Regions from separate parts of the Pseudomonas sp. MF09156 genome, predicted to be linked through region 2. Evidence: riboswitches for the same ligand, from Rfam matches in the RefSeq annotation. Region 2 holds a riboswitch; the other holds the start of a gene.
What was found. A riboswitch is a leader RNA that binds a small molecule or an ion and turns the genes downstream of it on or off. The one in region 2 is predicted to bind manganese.

Region 1: another riboswitch for manganese. It lies ahead of mntP (manganese efflux pump MntP); the one in region 2 lies ahead of AC19YY_RS00925 (TMEM165/GDT1 family protein).

Annotation. Positions count from the first base shown of each region.
Region 1 covers NZ_JCBCUR010000010.1:90,210-99,539, reverse strand. Annotated here, with positions in the region: gene AC19YY_RS20750 (sialidase family protein) at 1-658, opposite strand, end outside; gene AC19YY_RS20745 (cytochrome b/b6 domain-containing protein) at 709-1,254, opposite strand; gene AC19YY_RS20740 (PepSY domain-containing protein) at 1,254-1,520, opposite strand; gene AC19YY_RS20735 (response regulator) at 1,680-2,342, shown strand; gene AC19YY_RS20730 (sensor histidine kinase) at 2,339-3,724, shown strand; yybP-ykoY riboswitch at 3,777-3,949, shown strand; gene mntP (manganese efflux pump MntP) at 3,954-4,517, shown strand; gene AC19YY_RS20720 (GtrA family protein) at 4,702-5,109, shown strand; gene AC19YY_RS20715 (glycosyltransferase family 2 protein) at 5,090-6,076, shown strand; gene AC19YY_RS20710 (ArnT family glycosyltransferase) at 6,076-7,509, shown strand; gene AC19YY_RS20705 (glucose/quinate/shikimate family membrane-bound PQQ-dependent dehydrogenase) at 7,560-9,330, shown strand, end outside.
Region 2 covers NZ_JCBCUR010000001.1:185,333-194,662, reverse strand. Annotated here, with positions in the region: gene AC19YY_RS00950 (DUF1302 domain-containing protein) at 1-1,767, opposite strand, end outside; gene AC19YY_RS00945 (fatty acid--CoA ligase) at 2,103-3,785, opposite strand; gene AC19YY_RS00940 (LysE family translocator) at 3,932-4,561, opposite strand; gene AC19YY_RS00935 (2-hydroxyacid dehydrogenase) at 4,646-5,611, shown strand; gene AC19YY_RS00930 (methyltransferase) at 5,643-6,641, shown strand; yybP-ykoY riboswitch at 6,692-6,813, shown strand; gene AC19YY_RS00925 (TMEM165/GDT1 family protein) at 6,902-7,486, shown strand; gene AC19YY_RS00920 (M48 family metallopeptidase) at 7,613-8,431, opposite strand; partial or broken gene AC19YY_RS00915 (methyl-accepting chemotaxis protein) at 8,650-9,330, shown strand, end outside.

The DNA of each region.
Region 1 (9,330 bases), on a different contig from region 2:
TCAGGTACAGGTACTCGGAAAACTTACCCATGAGTTCGTGATAGACCGGCAAGCCAATCGAGCCATCGGCATGAAACACCGGCGCGGCGCGGACCAGCGTGCTGACATTGAAAAACGGCGAGGTGATCAGTTGCCGCGGCGCCGACCAGTTGCGCCACAGGTCCTCGGAAACCATCACGTTGATCGCACTGGTGGCCCAGCCCCCGACAGACACCGACACATAGAACATCCACAGGCGCTGATCCGGCGCGAGGGCGATCACCGGGTTGCCCAGCTTGCGGATGTAGCGCCCGGTGCCATCACGGGTCGACTCACGGGTCGCCAACACCTGCTCGGCGCCCCACTCCGTGGTCTTGGCGTCGAACCGTGCGGTGCGGATCTGCACATCGGCGGCGCCTTCGCGCGAGCCGGCAAACCACACGGCCATCAAGTCGCCACCCGGCAGTGCGGTGACCGACGACGAATGCACAAAGTCATCCAACTGCGAGGACACGAACCGGCTGTTGTAGACCGGCTCGGCGCTGGCGGCCACAGGCACGGCAGGCCGTGCGAAAGGCGCCAGGACATGGGCCGGATGACTGCGCCAGGCCGCCCAGAAGACCAGGCATAGCGCCAGGCTGGCAACAATCAATTTCAAGCGAAAAGACAGCATGCGCATAGTGGACTCATGGCAAATGCAGGGTGGGGAGTAAACACAGGACAGCGGCGTCAGTGCGCGGCATCATCCGGCAACCGACGCCGGCGACCGGTCAGCATCGATAACGGCAAGTTGTCGCGTACCTGGATACTTTCAACTACCGCCGCTGCGATATGCAGGCAGACCAGCACCAGCAGGCCATCGACCGCGGTTTCATGCACCTGCAACGGCCAATCGGCGCCCCACAAGGCATCGACCTCCTCCATGGCCCAGCCGCTCAGGCCCGCCGTCAGCATCGCCAGCAGCATCAACAGCATTACCAGTGCGCCCAACGGCGAGTGCCCGAGGCGATGCTCCGGGCGCCTGGCGCGCAGGGCACGCACATGGGCGGCGAGCCTTGCCGGGGTCGGCCAGAAGTCCGCCCAGCGCGCACTGCGTGGCCCGACAAAACCCCACAGCAGCCGTACCAGCAGCCAGCCCATGGCGTAGTAGCCAAGCCAGACATGCCAGTCGTCACCGGCTTCAGTAAAGAAGTAGTTGGCGACAAAGACCCCGGCGATGGACAGGTGAAACAGCCTCACCAGCGGGTCCCACAGTGCTATGGAGTTGCCCGGCATCAGCCCTTGATCTCGGTCTTGACCGCTTTGCCGCTGACCGGATCGTGGTAGATCTCGACCTTGCGCTTGTCCTTGTCGAACCCGTAGATCTCGTAGCAGTTACCATCGGTGACCTTGAACTTGCTGATCTGGTAGCCCTGGGCCTTCAACTGCTCCTGGAACGCCTGCGGGTCTTGCCATTGCGAGCGTTCGGCAGTGGTGCATTGCGGGCCGGCAAGGGCCAGGGGGCTGGCGACAATCAGCGACAACAACAGAATTTTGCCCATGGAAACACTCTCGCTCGGTGAGGAAGGCCCCACTGTGCAAAACCAATCTTAACCAAGTCTTAGTTGGACATGAGTGGTTACATGTTTCTCGTCACCCGGGCTGCCACCACCGACTCGCCAGCGGCATGATGCCGCCGATATCACACCCGGGAACACACCATGCGCCTATTGTTGGTCGAAGATGATCGGGCCCTCGGCCAAGGCATCCGCGTCGCCCTGAGCAGCGAGGGCTATACCCTGGACTGGTTGCAGGACGGCGCCAGCGCGTTGCATGCGTTATGCAGCGAAAGCTTCGATTTGTTGCTGCTCGACCTCGGCCTGCCACGCCTCGACGGCCTGGCCCTGTTGCGCCAACTGCGCGACAAGCCACTGAACCTGCCGGTCTTGATCCTCACTGCCCGTGACGGCACCGCCGAACGGATTGCCGGCTTGGATGCCGGGGCTGACGACTACCTGGTCAAACCCTTCGATGTCGACGAACTCAAGGCACGCATCCGTGCCTTGCTGCGGCGCAGCCACGGGCGCGCGCAGCCACTGCTGGAGCATGCGGGCGTGTGCCTGGACCCGGTTGGCCAACAGGTCACCTGGCATGGCAACCCGGTGGTGGTGACGCCGATGGAGTACCAACTGCTCCACCAACTGTTGGCGCGCCCCGGCAACGTGGTGACCCGCGAGCGCCTGTCCCGCGCCTTGTATGGCTGGCAGGAAAAAGTCGAGAGCAACACCCTGGAAGTGCTGATCCATAACCTGCGCAAAAAACTTTCGACCGAGTTGATCCGCACGGTGCGCGGCGTCGGGTATGTGATGGAACTCAAGCCATGACCTCGATACGCACACGCATCCTGGTGCCGGTGCTGATCCTCGTCCTGTTGGGCGATGTGCTGATCAGTTGGCTGGTGCTGCGCGACAGCCACCACGAGATCGAAGAAGTGTATGACGCCCAGCTCGCGCAAAGTGCGCGCCTGCTGCAAGGCGTGCTGGCACAGCGCGCGCCGGGTGACAACGACTGGAACCGGCTCTACCAGGCCTTCGACGCCGCCATGAGCCGCGTGGGCGAAGATGGCGCGGCGCACCCTTACGAGACCCGCCTGACGTTCCAGGTATGGCGCAGTGACGGCCAGTTGCTGGTGCGCTCGGCAGAAGCCCCGGAACTGAAGGCACCACCCGCGACCCTCGGTTCCCACGACTTGGTGGAGAACGGTCATGACTGGTGCGCCTTCCTGCTCAAGGATCCGCAGCAAGGGCTGCTGATCTGGGTGGGCGAGCGGGATGACATCCGCCAGGACCTGATCCAGCGCATCGTCGGCCATACGCTGTGGCCCAGTGTGATTGGCGTGCCGCTGTTGGCCGCCTTGATCTGGCTGACCATCGGTTGGGGGTTGCAGCCGTTACGCGCAATGGCCCACACCATCCGTGGACGCAATACCGAAACCCTCAAGCCGCTCAACCTGCGCCCCCTGCCCCACGACCTGGAGCCCATGCAGACCGCGCTCAATCGCCTGTTGCAACAGATCGACAACCTGCTGGCGCGGGAGCGCCGTTTTATCGCCGATGCGGCCCACGAATTGCGCACGCCCCTGGCGATACTGCGGATCCATGCGCAAAACGTCCAGTTGGCCAGCACCCCACAACAACGGGAGGAAGCCCTGGAGTTCCTGGTCAGCGCCGTCGACCGCGCCACACGCATTGCCAGCCAGTTGCTGACCATGGCGCGTATCGAGCCGCGCCTGGCCAACCCCGATCGATGCGATGTGGAACTGACCGCGCTGGTGCGTGAGGAACTGGCCGAACTGACGCCCCTGGCGCTGGCAAAAGGTATCGAGTTGATCCTCGACAGCGACCACCACTGCCTGGTCAAGACCGACCCCGTCGCCCTGGCGATCGCCCTACAGAATCTGGTGACCAATGCGCTGAACTTCGCCCCACCCGGCAGCGAGGTCCGCGTGCAGGTGCAGCCGCAGGCGTCGGGGGCGGTGTACATCAGTGTCGAGGACGCCGGCCCGGGTATCGACGAAGGTCAATATGCGCGCCTGTTCGAGCGGTTCTACAGCCAGGGGCATGCCAATGGCGCCGGGCTGGGCCTGGCGATTGTGCAGATGATCGTCAGCAAGATCGGCAGCACCTTGCAGCTGTACAACCTGCCCCAGGGCGGGCTGTGCGCTGAACTGCGGATCAACGAGGGCGCGCCGCTTCAGAAAGGTTGAGCAGCCCGCGGGGCGGTTTTGACGTTTTTTTCATGTTTGCCCGCATAAGATCCCGCACCTCGTTGGGGAGTAGCCTGCTTGCGAGTCTTTCGCAAGCGTTCGTATCAACATTCTCGGCAACCTGCCGTGGTACGAACACCTTTTGGTTGGTGAGACCAGCGACACATCCATGCCTAAAGTCGGGCGTGTGGTTGTGTCGTTGACTCATAGCCCGACTGGAAGAGCGCCCGTGAATCCTGTTTCCCTCATTCTCCTGGCCCTGGCCATGTCCACCGACGCCTTTGCCGCCGCGATCGGCAAAGGCTCCAGCCTGCACAAACCACGCCTGTCGGAAGCGCTGCGTACCGGTTTGATTTTCGGCGTCATCGAAGCGATCACCCCGATTATCGGCTGGCTGATCGGCCAGGCCGCCACGCGCTGGGTGGCAGACTGGGACCACTGGATCGCCTTCACCTTGCTGGTGGTACTGGGCCTGCACATGATTTACAACGGCCTCAAGCACGAAGACGAGGCCGAAGAGAAAAGCGCCCAGCACTCCTTCCTGGTCCTTGCCGTCACCGCATTTGCCACCAGCATCGATGCCCTCGCGGTGGGCGTCGGCCTGGCGTTTGTCGATGTGAACATCTGGGTGGCCGCTGCCGCCATCGGCCTGGCGACCATGACCATGGTCACCATTGGTGTGATGCTCGGCCGGGTCCTCGGCACGATGTTCGGCAAACGTGCAGAGATCGTGGGCGGGGTCGTGCTGATGATAGTGGGTGCGACGATTTTGTATGAGCACCTGTCGGTCTAATCCTCCATCTATCCTATAGAAAGGGACCGACTGCCCCTTTCTATAGGTGACTTATAACAACTAGCCAACACTAAAATTACACTTTGGCAATATGAGCCACTTCAAACATCTTTTTCACATTTGCACATTCATGAGTCGTTAAAGTCAGCGCCATACAGACTCTTGAATACGTGTAACTCTCTCGATGACAGCCCCTGCGTCCCACAACACCTGCGCGCGACTACCTTGTTATTTAACAGTTGGAGTACTTGCCACCGGCGCTCACTACCTAACACTTTTGTTATTGTCGTTGGCGCTACCGACATTAATAGCGACTTTACTGGGCGGACTAATCGGCACCGCCGTAAGTTACCAAGGCAACAAACGCTGGACGTTCACACCCCCCCGCCCACCCGATACTTATCAATGGTTGCGCTTTTGCATCACGGCCCTCGCCTATAACGCGGCAAACCTGGGGCTGATGGCCTTGCTGCTGGCGCTCTGGCCCCGGCACCTATGGCTGATGCAAGGGCTGACCACCCTCGCCCTGACGTTGCTCACATACCGAATCAATCAGCACTGGAGCTTTCGCCATGAACCCATCAAGACCTGAGCGCCCTCTGCGCCCGCTGCTCAGTGTGGTTGTCTGCTGTTATAACGAAGCCAAGGTACTGCCACTCTTTCATAAACGATTAATGGCTGTGCTGGACACATTAACCATTCGCCATGAAGTGTTGTATGTAAACGACGGCAGTCGCGATGAAACACTGGCGCTGCTGGCGGGTTATTGCCGGGTGCCCGGGGTTCGCTGCCTGAACCTGAGCCGCAACTTCGGCAAGGAAGCGGCGATGGTCGCCGGTATTGATTATGCCGGTGGCAATGGGTTGTTATTTATTGACGCAGACCTGCAAGACCCACCCGAACTTATTCCATTAATGGTTCATCATTGGCTGACTGGCAGCGATATCGTCAATATGCAGCGCCGCACTCGACTGTCTGATACGTCAAGCAAACGGATCAGTGCCCATCTCTACTACAAACTGATGAACTTCCTGGCCGACAAGTTTGATGTGCCTGCCGACGTCAGCGACTTCCGTCTGATTGGCCCTGCGCCCCTGGCAGCGCTGCGATGCATGCCCGAGCGCACACGGTTCATGAAGGGCCTGATCAGTTGGCTGGGGTTCAATACCATCGAGCTGCCCTACGACCGTGAACCACGCAGCGCCGGCCTCAGCAAATGGGGGCCGCTGGCGCTGATCGACCTGGGTATCGAAGGTGTATTGGCCCTCTCGCGCAAGCCGTTGCGCTGGTTCAGCCTGCTCAGCCTGGTGATTTTCATCGCGACCCTGGTCCTGATCATCTATCAGGTGAGCGTCAATACCTTCAGTTCCCATCACGTGATCATGGGCATCGCCGCGTTCATCGCCCTGGGCATCGCGATGATCGGCGAATACCTGGGCGCGACGTTGAGCGAGGTCAGGCAGCGTCCCATCTACCTGCTCGACAGGCTGCTCGGCGAAACCCCCGAACGCCCGGAACACACCTGCCCCACACACCCTCGCGAACAAGAAAACCGCTGATGACTATGACGACCCGTACGCTATGGCTGCTATTGATCGCCATTTTGGGCCTGCGCCTGGCAAGCCTGGGGCTCTACCCGCTGATGGACACCTCAGAGGCCCGCTATGCAGAAATGGCGCGCAAGATGCTGGTACTCGGTAACTGGGTAACCCCGCTGTTCGAGGTGGATGTGCCGTTTTGGGGCAAGCCGCCGCTGTCGTTCTGGAGCCAGGCGCTGGCCATGCAGTGGCTGGGCATCAATGAATTCGCGATTCGTGTTCCGGCGTGGCTGTTTCATGTGGCCAGTTGCCTGATCATCATTCGTTTTGCCCGTGAGCAAGCGGATGAAAAAACCGCCGTGCTGGCGGCGATTATCTTTTCCAGCTCGACCCTCGGCCTGCTGTCAGCGGGGGTGGTGCTGACTGATCCGGCGCTGAGTTTCTCGGTCCTGCTGGCCACCTACGGCTTTTGGCGCGGCGTGGCACAAGGCGACCGGCGGTGGGCGCTGGCAGGATTCGCCGGCCTGGGTCTTGGCCTGTTGGCGAAGGGGCCATTGGCAGTGGTCTTGGTCGCCATTCCCGCGTTCGCCTGGACCGTTGGTTATCGCCAGTGGCGCGCTTTTTTGCGCTTGCCCTGGCTCACCGGCGTTTTGCTGATGCTGCTGATCGCCGTGCCCTGGTACCTGCTTGCCGAACAACGCACCCCCGGCTTTCTTGATTACTTCCTCATGGGCGAGCATTGGAAGCGCTATGTCGTCAGCGATTGGGCCGGCGACTTGTACGGCAGCGCCCATGCCCGGCCAATCGGTGCCATCTGGCTGGATCTGCTGCTGGCGTTTTTCCCGTGGACCCTGCTGCTACCCGCGCTCTACATTGGCTTTCGCCGCTCGGTGCTGTCGGGACGCTACTACGCGTTCATCACCCTGTGGGCCCTGGCAACCCCGGCCTTTTTCACGTTCTCCGGCAATATCCTGTGGACTTACCTGTTGCCGGCCCTACCGGCCTGGAGCCTGTTACTGGCAGGCGCGCTCAATCAGGCGCGCTGGAGCACCGGGAAAATAGTCACTGGACTGATGCTGGCACTGCTCTTGCCTGTATGGCTGCCGATTGCCGCAATCGATGGCCGTGCCTTTGATCGGCCCAACAACCAGCGCGACCTCGCCTACGCCTGGCAGCAACTGCAAGCCAGCGCGCCGGGAAGCCTTTACTACTGGGGCCGCCGCTCCTATTCGGGAGAGTTCTACACAAAGGGCCAGGCGCGCCAGATCGACGACTTGAGCAGCCTGCCCGATGACCGGACGTTCTACATCGCCCGCCGCGAACGTGACCTCAAGCGCGGTCTCCAGGGGTTGCAGCCGTTGAACTGCGTCGAACAACTGCGGGCCAGCCAGAGTGTGTTGTTTCGGTGCGGCACAGAATCTGTAAATGCCATACAAAATGTACCAAGCAGTTAATTAGCTTGCTATCATTACTCCCCTGGACCATCACCCTCGGGTTTTTCGACATGAAACACACACCCCGCGCCGCTGGCGCCTCTCGATTCCTGTTGCTGGGCTTGGGCGTAATCATCGCCCTGCTCGGCGTGGCGTTGGCCGTCGGCGGCGCAAAACTGCTGAGCCTGGGCGGCTCCGGCTACTTCCTGATCGGCGGCGTGGCCATGGCCATTTCCGGCCTGTTGATTGCCAAGCGCAAACGAGCAGGTGCCTGGTTGTTCGCCGCATTTTTGCTTGGCACTGCCGTGTGGGCTGTGGTGGATGTAGGCCTGGTGTTCTGGCCACTGTTTTCGCGGTTGTTCATGTTCGCCGCCATTGGTCTTGCGGTGGCGCTGGCCTATCCGTTGCTGGCACCGGGCACCCGCCGTGGCGCCTTCAGCGTGGCGGGCGTGCTGGCGCTGGCATTGGCCGTGGCGGCGGGCAATATGTTTGTCGCCCACCCCAGTGTCGCGCCCAACGGTAAGGGCCCGGGCTTGACCCCCGTGGCCCCGGCAGATGCGCAGAAGGACTGGGCGCACTACGGCAACACCGAAGGCGGCAGCCGTTTTGCAGCGCTGGACCAGATCAATCGCACCAACGTCGACAAGCTTAAGGTGGCCTGGACCTATCACACCGGTGATGTGGCCATCAGCGACGGCAATGGCGCCGAAGATCAACTCACACCCTTGCAGATCGGCAACAAGGTGTTTATCTGCACGCCCCATAACAACCTGATCGCGCTGGATGCCGACACCGGCAAAGAGCTGTGGAAGAACACCATCAACGCCCAGTCGGCGGTGTGGCAGCGCTGCCGTGGCATGGCCTATTTCGATGCCACCGCACCCATCGCCCAGCCAACCCAGGCCAACAGCTCGCCGATCATTGCCGCCAGCGTGCCGGCCGGTGCGCAGTGCCAGCGGCGCCTGCTGACCAATACCATCGATGCTCGATTGATTGCAGTGGATGCCGATACCGGCGAGTTCTGCGAGGACTTTGGCAACCACGGCCAAGTGGATTTGAAAGCCGGCCTGGGCAATGTGCCGGACAGCTATTACCAGTTGTCCTCCGCGCCATTGATCGCCGGCACCACCGTAGTGGTTGGCGGGCGCGTCGCCGATAACGTCCAGACCGATATGCCGGGCGGCGTGATCCGTGGTTTTGATGTGATCAGCGGGCAGATGCGCTGGGCATTCGACCCGGGCAACCCCGAAGACAAGCAGGCCCCCGCAGCCGGCAGCACCTATGTGCGCAGCACCCCCAACAGCTGGGCGCCGATGTCCTATGACCCGCTGATGAACACGGTATTCCTGCCGATGGGCAGTTCGTCCACCGATATCTATGGTGTGGAGCGCACCCAGCTCAATCACAAGTACGGCGCCTCAGTGCTGGCACTGGACGCCTCCACCGGTGCCGAAAAGTGGGTGTACCAGACCGTCCACAATGACCTCTGGGACTTCGACTTGCCGATGCAACCGAGCCTGATCGACTTCCCCCGGGCCGACGGCAAGACCGTACCCGCCGTGGTGATCGGCACCAAGGCCGGGCAGATCTATGTACTCGACCGCGCTACCGGCAAGCCGTTGACCGAGGTACAAGAGGTGCCGGTCAAGGCTGCGGACATTCCCAATGAACCGTACTCGCCCACCCAGCCTAGGTCCGTGGGCATGCCACAGATCGGCGCGCAGACCCTGAGCGAAGCGGACATGTGGGGCGCAACCCCCTATGACCAGTTGCTGTGCCGCATCGACTTCAAGAGCATGCGCTACGACGGCCTGTACACCGCACCGGGCACCGATAAATCAC
Region 2 (9,330 bases):
CTGGTATTCAGCATCCACACCCAGGCTGACGGCCTTGCGGCCCTCTTCAAAGTTGCCGCCAGGGCCTGGCGAGTAACCTTTGACGTCATGGGACCAGGCCACGCTTGGCTTGAGGTTGACACCGGCGAAGACGTCCGGGTATTCCCAGATCGCACGGGCGCGGTAACCCCAGGAAGTGGCGGTGGTGTAGCCGTCCTGGTTGCAATTGGTGTTCAAGCCGGCAGTACTGCCACCCAGCCCGGCACCAGCGGAGGTCGAAGCATTGAGACGGTTACAGAAACCGCCGGGCAAGCTGCCTGGCCCAAACACCGGGTCACGCCCATAACGCGCGTCAGACTTACTCTCAAGCCCCCCGACATGCGTCACACCAATCTCACCCACGGTCGTCAGGCGGCTTGCCCCCATGACCTGATCGAAGAAGTGCGTAAAGGTAGTTTGGAATTGGCTGACTTCTTTGCGGCGATAGCCATGCAAGTCCTGCCCAGGCTGCCCCTTGAGTACCGAGGCGTTGTTATACCCATTAACCCCAGTAACACCTGCAAACAGGATATCCGTGGTGTTGAGTTGTACAGGCGCATTCGGACGGTAGCTCAACTCACCACTCCACGCCGTGCCCGTAGGCAAGGTGGTGGAGAAACTCAAACCGTAGAGGCGAATGTCTTCCGGGTATTCAACAAAATAGTTGGAATTACCCGCGACAATAACCGGCGCCAGGCCGGCCAACGGGGCTGGAAGGTTATTGGCAAGGTTGAACACGCGCTGGGAGGCGCCCTGGCCACTGAAAATCGGCGCACGGCTGTGATAGTTCATGAAGTACGCACCGAACTCGGTATCCAGCGGTTCAAAGTTGTAGTGAAACGCAAAACCGAACTGCCCACTGTCACGTGCATCGCGGTCAGGTCCACGGGCGACTTTCACACCCTCTTCGTTCATGTCGACCCCTTGGGACGTCAGGAACGGGATCGCTGTTGCCGGGAATTGCGAACGCTTGTTCAGCACCCGCAGGTTGTCGTTGCAACCATCGGAAATAACATCCGGCTGCGAGAAAAAAGTCCCACAGTTGTCGGTAACCGTCTGGTCCCACTCCAACTGATAGAACGCTTCCGCCGACAGGTTATCGGTCAAGGATTGCGACACGTAGAACATGTTGACCGGAATCAGGCCTTCCTTGATCTCGGCACCCGGACGACGGAACGCAGACACGTCGATCGGGTTGATGGAGTTGATACCGCCACCGATGAAGGTACTTTCACCCCAGCTCACGACTTGCTTGCCAAAACGCACCGAACCCGGGGCATCGGCAATGGAGTAGTTGTGGTAGATGAACGCATCGAGGATCTGCCCGCCAGAAGACTTGGCGCCCTCTTTGCGATTGTGGTCGCTGATGTCCTTGAACTCGCGGCTTTCGTCCTTGAGTTCAAAGTCATACCAATACTTGCCACGCACAAACACACCGGTATCGCCGTACTTCAGTTCCAGGTCATGGATACCCTTGAAGATCTTCGAGAACGTCTCCCCACGCTTGAAGTTCAAGTGGCCGTCATCGGAGGTCTGCGACAGCCCCCTGCCGCCGTTGTTGGCACCGATCAGGTCCTTGTTGGGCTTGGACGTGCCCCAACTGGCCCCCACCGACAGGGACGAGTCGAAGCTGCCTTCGACCTCACCAATGTTGAAACTGACGCCGAATGCGGGCCCGGCGAGGGTCGAGGCAAGACTGACCGCCAGGGGCAATCTCGCCCGGCGCCAGAACTGATTTACTGAGGTCATCGACGCTACTCCATGTGCATTTTATTGTTATGGCAGTGAGCCTTTTCAAACACGCTTGTAACGGCCGGAATACAACGATTCCAATGCCAGACTGCCGCCGGACCACCCAGGACCGCAGCGCCGCATCCTTGAAAAACTCTGGGAGGGACTATAGCCAGCAGGGGGTAGCGCTTGATCCCTCTAAAGTGTGATTTGCATCACCAACCCGTCTGCGACAGCCCTTTCGCCATGTCAGCGAGGGCTGACGCGAAAGAGAATGGCTCAAATTACGCAAATAACAAGGCGAAGGCCTGTAATAGAGCATTGCCGTGCCCGGGCGGGCACGGCAGGAGGGGTCAGAGCGTGGAGAGGAAGGTGCTGTTATTGGCCTGCCATTCGATGATGTCGATCCGGATACGCTTCTTGTCCAGCTTGCCGACGCTGGTCTTGGGAATTTCCGTAACAATGGCAATCTGACTTGGAATCGCCCACTTGCTCAGGTGGCCCTGCTCGACATACGGCTTGAGGTGCTCCTTGAGTTCGCGCGCGCCAATCCCGTGGCCTTCGCGCACCACCAGCAGGGCAAACGGGCGCTCGCCCCACTGCGGGTCGGCAATCCCGACCACCGCTACTTCGCGTACCGCCGGGTGACGGCTGACCAGGTCTTCCAGCGCCAGGGACGAGATCCACTCGCCGCCGGTCTTGATCACGTCCTTGATACGGTCGCGAATATCGATCACGCCAAAGGCATCGAGGGTGGCCACGTCGCCGGTGTGCATCCAGCCGCCTTCCCAAAGCTCGGCGCCTTTGTGCGGCTCGTTGAAATAGCCTTCGCTGAGCCATGGCGCGCGCAGCACCAGTTCGCCTTGGGACTCGCCATCGGCCGGCAGGAAGTTACCGTTGCCGTCGATGATCGCGGCTTCCACCAACGGCCCCGGCACACCGGCCTTGATCCGGTAGGTGGTGCGTTCGTCTTCGCTGCCGGCCATCAGTTCTTCATTGAGGTGGGCACAGGACACCAGCGGTCCGGTCTCGGACATGCCGTAGGCCGCCGTCAGCTGGATGCCACGGGTCTTGGCCGCTTCGTACAGCGAACGGTTGAGGGCACTGCCGCCGATGACGATCTTCCAGCCGCCAAAATCCACACCCTGGGCGGCCTTGGCGTTGAGCAGCATCTGCAGGATGGTCGGCACGCAGTGGGAAAACGTGACCTTTTCCTTGCGCCACAACTCCACCAGGTATTCCGGATCGTAGCGGCCTGGATAAACCTGCTTCAGCCCGAGCATGGTCGCCACATACGGCAAGCCCCAGGCGTGCACGTGGAACATCGGCGTGATCGGCATGTACACATCGTTGGTGCCGAGCAGGCGCACACTGTCGACGCTGCCCATGATGGTCGCCACGCCGATGGTGTGCAGCACCAGTTGGCGGTGGGTGAAATACACACCCTTGGGGTTACCGGTGGTGCCAGTGGTATAGAAAGTGGTGGCCACCGAGTGCTCGTCGAAGTCCTCGAAGGTGTACTGGGTACTGGCAGCGGCCAACAGGGTTTCGTACTCGCCTACCAGGTTGGGCAGGTCAGCGGTTTTTTCGTCGCCATCGGTCAGCAACAGGGTCTTGTCGACGGTGGTCAACTGCCCGGCAATGGCCTGGTACAGGCCGACGAACTCGCTGTTGACCAGCACAAAGCGGTCTTCGGCGTGGTTCATCGTGTACAGGATCTGCTCTGGCGACAGGCGCACGTTGATGGTGTGAATCACCGCACCAATCATCGGGATGGCGAACATGCACTCCAGGTAACGGTGGCTGTCCCAGTCCATCACGGCCACGGTATCACCGGCCTTGACTCCCGCTGCGGTCAGCACATTGGCCAGGCGGGCGACACGTTCGGTCAGGGTTGGGTAGGTGTAGCGCAGTTTGTCGCGGTAGACGATTTCCCGGGTTTTCTCGTAGCGGGCGCCCGACATCAACAGGCGTTTGATCAACAGCGGGTATTGGTACGCGCCTTCGGCGGGCGGGATAACACGAGTCTGCAACATACGAATCCCTTTTTATGACTGCACGGTCTTGGCTAAAGGATTTGCACTGTAGAGACCTTGCACGCCGGCCAAATCAGCCGAAGGAATGATTTGCAGAATCGGATGAATGCTAGCTTTGCGCCAGCATTCATTCACGAATGACGCACTCAGCGGTCGGTGAAAGCCACTTTCACACCGATGGCAATCAGCACCACGCCCATGCTCCGATCAAACCAGTGGCCCATGCGCGCAAAGCCTGCGCGCACGCGCTGCTGGCTGAACAACATGGCCACCATGCAGAACCACAGGGCGGTGGCTACCGCCAGGTACAGGCCATAACCGGCCTGGATCGCCAGCGGCGTGTGGGGGTTGATCACCACGGTGAACAGCGACAGGAAAAACAGCGTGGCCTTGGGGTTCAGGCCATTGGTCACAAAGCCCGAGGTAAAGGCGCCGCGAGCGCTGCGCTCGCCCACTTCACGGTGCAGCTCTTCTGCACCGGCAGGCTTGGCCGGCTGCGCCCGCAGGGCTTTGAAGCCGATGTACAACAGGTAGGCCGCCGCCGCCCATTTCAAGGCGTTGAACAGCACGATGGACTGGGACACGATCAAGCCGATACCAAGCAGCGAGTAGCCAACGTGAAGAAAAATCGCCGAGCCGACGCCCAGCGCCGTCCAGGTACCGGCGCGCCGGCCATGGGTCACGCTCTCGCGTACCACCACGGCAAAGTCCGGCCCGGGACTGGCCACGGCCAGCAGGTGAATCAACGCCACGGTCAAAAACTCGGTGAGGTACATGCACACTCCAAGAAGTAACTGATTATTTCATCTGGTAGGCTCGGCAGATTACGCCTTCGAACTCTGTCGCAAAAGGTACAGTTGATGACGAACAATCGCCGCGCCGTCTTCCTTGATCATCCTTCCCTGGACCAGGGAGACCTCGACCTCAGCGAATTGCGCGAGACGTTCAGCGACTTGCAGCTGTGTGAGCAGACCTCGGCCGATCAGGTGGTCGAACGCCTGCAAGGTGCCCAGGTAGCGATCAGTAACAAGATCCTGCTCAACGCCCAGACTCTGGCCGCCTGCCCCGAGCTGAAGCTGATCCTGATCGCTGCTACCGGCACCAACAACGTCGACCTGGCCGCTGCCCGCGCCCGGGGCATTACCGTTAGTAACTGCCAGGGTTACGGCACGCCATCGGTGGCGCAACACACGATCATGCTGCTGCTCAACCTCGCCACACGCCTGAAGGACTATCAAAAAGACGTCGACGCCGGCCTGTGGCAGCAAGCCAAGCAGTTCTGCCTGCTGGATTATCCGATTGTCGAGCTGGAAGGCAAAACCCTGGGCTTGCTGGGCCATGGCGAGCTGGGCGGCGCCGTCGCGCGCCTGGCCCAAGCGTTTGGCATGCGCGTGCTACTGGGCGCTATCCCCGGCCGCCCGGCCCGTGCAGACCGGGTGCCGCTGGACGAACTGCTGCCGCAGATCGATGCGCTGACCCTGCATTGCCCACTCAACGAACACACGCGCCACGTTATCGGGGCCCGTGAGTTGGCGCTGCTCAAGCCGGGCGCGTTCGTGGTCAACACTGCGCGCGGCGGCCTGATCGATGAACAGGCCCTGGCAGACGCCTTGCGCGGCGGTCATCTGGGCGGGGCGGCCAGCGATGTGCTGAGCGTCGAACCGCCGACCACCGGCAACCCGCTGCTGGCCAGCGACATCCCACGGCTGATCATCACGCCACACAGTGCCTGGGGCAGCCGCGAAGCACGGCAACGGATCGTCGGCCAATTGACTGAAAACGCCCGGGGCTTTTTCAGCGGAGCACCGCAGCGCGTCGTCAGTTGATAAACTGCGCTCCTTTTTCAGGGAGCAGACCATGGATCCGCGCAGTGAAGTACTGCTTCGTCAGGCCGAACTTTTTCAAGGCAACGTGTTGCTGGCCGGCCTGCCCGCCGATGACCTGCTGGGCCGCCTGCCCAATGCCCATGGCTGGTGCTGGCATGCGGGCGACCAGGCAGCGCTGGATGCGCGGTTTGCCGAGCGCAGCCATTTCGGGGTCGATGTGCCGCAACGCGCATTCGACACGGCGGTGGTGTTCCTGCCCAAGTCCAAGGATCTGGCCGACTACATCCTCAAGGCCGTCGCGGCACGGCTGCCGGGCGCCGAGCTGTACCTGGTGGGTGAAAAACGCGGCGGCATCGAAAGCGCCGCCAAGCAACTGAACGCCTTCGGCAAACCACGCAAGCTCGACAACGCACGGCACTGCCAGCTGTGGCTGGCCACCGTGGCCGATGCTCCGGCGGCGCCGGAACTGGCGAGCCTGGCCCAGGTGTTTGAAGTGCCACTGGCCGACGGACCGCTCAAGGTCGTCAGCCTGCCGGGCGTGTTCAGCCATGGCCGCCTGGATCGCGGTACCGCGCTGTTGCTGGAACACCTGGACAAACTGCCCAGCGGTCATCTGCTGGACTTCGGCTGTGGCGCCGGCGTGTTGGGCGCGGCGGTCAAGCGGCGCTACCCGCACAACACCGTGACCCTGCTTGATGTGGACGCCTTTGCTACCGCCAGCAGTCGCCTGACCCTGGAGGCCAATGGCCTGGAAGGCGAAGTGCTGACCGGTGATGGCATCGACGCCGCGCCCATGGGCCTGGATGCGATTCTGAGTAACCCGCCGTTCCATGTCGGGGTACACACGGATTATTTCGCCACGGAAAACCTGCTGCGAAAAGCCCGCCAACATCTGAAAAACGGCGGCGAACTTCGGCTAGTCGCCAATAGCTTCCTGAAGTATCAACCGCTGATCGAAGAGCACCTGGGCGTGTGCGCAGTCAAGGCCGAGGGCCAGGGTTTTCGCATCTATCGGGCCAAGCGCGGCTGACGGGCGTTTGAAAAAGAAGGCTTGCCGAATGGATTTTGCCAAGGCAGAATCCGCTCCGTCCTAGGGGAGTAGTCTCCCACGAGCAACATGCTCGTCCGGCATACGTCAACATACTTGGTCAGCAGACCATGGCGTATGCGACCCAGGAGTCCGCACAGACGGACCTGGGTTTGACAAGACCTATGACACGCACACCTTACCCGGGGCGGGAAGGCTGTACGTGTCATAGCCGTGTCGACCCGCCCCTGGAAACCTACCTGATGCTGGATTCACTTCTCGTTCCTACCGCAATCGTTGCCTTGGCCGAAATCGGCGACAAGACGCAATTGCTCGCGCTCATCCTCGCCGCACGCTTTCGCAAACCCTGGCCAATCATCGCCGGCATCATCGCCGCGACCCTGGCCAACCACGCCGCTGCCGGTGCCGTGGGTGCCTGGTTTGGCAGTTTCTTCTCGGATGCGGTGCTGCACTGGATCCTCGCCGCGAGCTTCTGCGCCACGGCCCTGTGGACCCTGGTGCCAGACAAGCTCGACGATGATGAAGCCAGCACCTCGCGCAAGTTCGGGCCGTTCCTGACCACCCTGATTGCGTTCTTTATCGCTGAAATCGGTGACAAGACGCAGATCGCCACGGTGATGCTGGCGGCGCAATACCCCGAGTTGTGGCTGGTAATCATCGGCACCACCCTGGGCATGTTGATTGCCAACGTACCGGTGGTTCTGGCGGGGAATTTCGCGGCGGAGAAACTGCCGTTGACCTTGATTCGGCGCCTGGCGGCTTCGGCGTTCTTCATCCTGGCGTTGGTGGCGGTGTACAAGGCCATGCAAAGCAGCGGCTGGTTGTAACCCTTTACAAATGTGGGAGCTGGCTTGCCTGCGATAGCGCTGTATCAGTCACGTATTAATTAACTGAACCACCGCTATCGCGAGCAAGCCCGCTCCCACTTTTGGACCTTCACAAGGCCTGGATTATCAGGACTTCTTGGCCTGCTGGTACAGCGGCATCACCTTGGGAATCGCCGCCTGCAACGAGGCGATCCGGCTGCTGGAGGCCGGGTGGGTGCTCATGAATTCAGGCGGTGCGCCTTCGGAAGCCTTGGCCATTTTGTTCCACAGCGTGATCGCCGCGTTCGGGTCGTAACCGGCGCGGGCCGAGAGCTCCAGGCCGATCAGGTCGGCTTCGTTCTCATTGCTGCGGCTGTTAGGCAAGGTCATGCCGTAGTTGGCCACGGTGTCGGCCAGCGCCATGCTGTCCTGGCCCAGGCCCAACAATGCGCCAGCGCCCTGCTTGGCCATTTCGATGCCGTAAGCCTTGGACATGGCTTCGCGGCCATGCTCACGCAGGGCGTGGGCAATTTCATGGCCCATGACCGCCGCCAGCTCGTCATCGGTCAACTTGAGCGTGTCGATCAAGCCACTGTAGACAAAGATCTTGCCGCCAGGCCCACAGTTGGCGTTCATCTCGTCGCTCTTGATCAGGTTCACTTCCCACTTCCACTGCGCCGCATCCGGACGGAAGGTGGGGGCCTGGGCGATCAGGCGCTTGGCAATGGCCTGCACACGCTTGGCGTTGGCACTGGTCTTGTCTACCAGGCCCTTGCCACTGGCTTCGCCCAGGGTCTGCTGGTACGACTGCGCGTACATCTGGTCGACTTCCTGGCTCGACAGCATGCTGAACATGTACTGCTTGCGTTCCACACCCACGGCACCGCCGCTGGTGGTGTTGACCGACTGGCAACCGGCGAGCAGCAAGGCTGCGCTCAATGCCGTTACCGCCAATGATTTTTTCATGCACATTCTCCCTGAAAACATGGCGCGTATCGTAGGCCCTCTCATGTATCGGCGCCAGATACACCTGACGCTTAACCGCTAATTTCAGAGACCACCGACGCCCACGACCATTCTATAAACGACATGCCTGGTTCTTTTGCAGGGCAGCGCCTCATGTCTGCGTGGCCTGTGGCCGATACACAAAGGCAGATCATGCCCACCAAGCGCCCGGAGCCTTCATGAAATTCAAGTCGATTCAGTTTTCTGTCGCGGCGTTGGCCGGGGCCATTGTCCTGAGTGTCGTGGCGGCCCTGGTGCTATACGCGCTGTTCGCCGGCGCACGGACCCAAGAGATGGTGCAGGACCGCACCCAGGCGCAATTCGAGCAAATCATCGAGCAACGTCTTACGGCGTTGGCGCAAACCCAGGCCACGCTGATCCAGCGCGAGCTGGAAGCGCCGCTGGTGACCGCCAAAGGCCTGGCCACCACCAATGCGCTGATGGGCATGAAGGACGCAAACGGCGCGGCCCCGCTGCAGGTCAGCCGTGAACAACTGATCAACCTGCTGCACGAAACGGTGGTACGCAACCCGAAAATCCTCGGTTCCTATATCGCCTGGGAACCCAACGCCATCGACCACAATGACGCCAACTACCTGAACACCGCCGTCGTCGGCGTAGAACCTGCCAACGGGCGCTTCATGCCCTGGTGGTTCCGCAATCAGGATGGCAGCCTGGGCCTGGAAAAACTCGCCGACCTGACCGACCAGAAAATCCTCGCCACCGGCATTCGCGCCAGCGAGTACTACCTCTGCTCCAAGGAAACCCAGAAGCCCTGCGCCATCGACCCGGCGCCCTATCGCGTGGGCAACACCACGGTGATGCTGGCCTCGTTTATCGAACCGATCATGATCGACGGC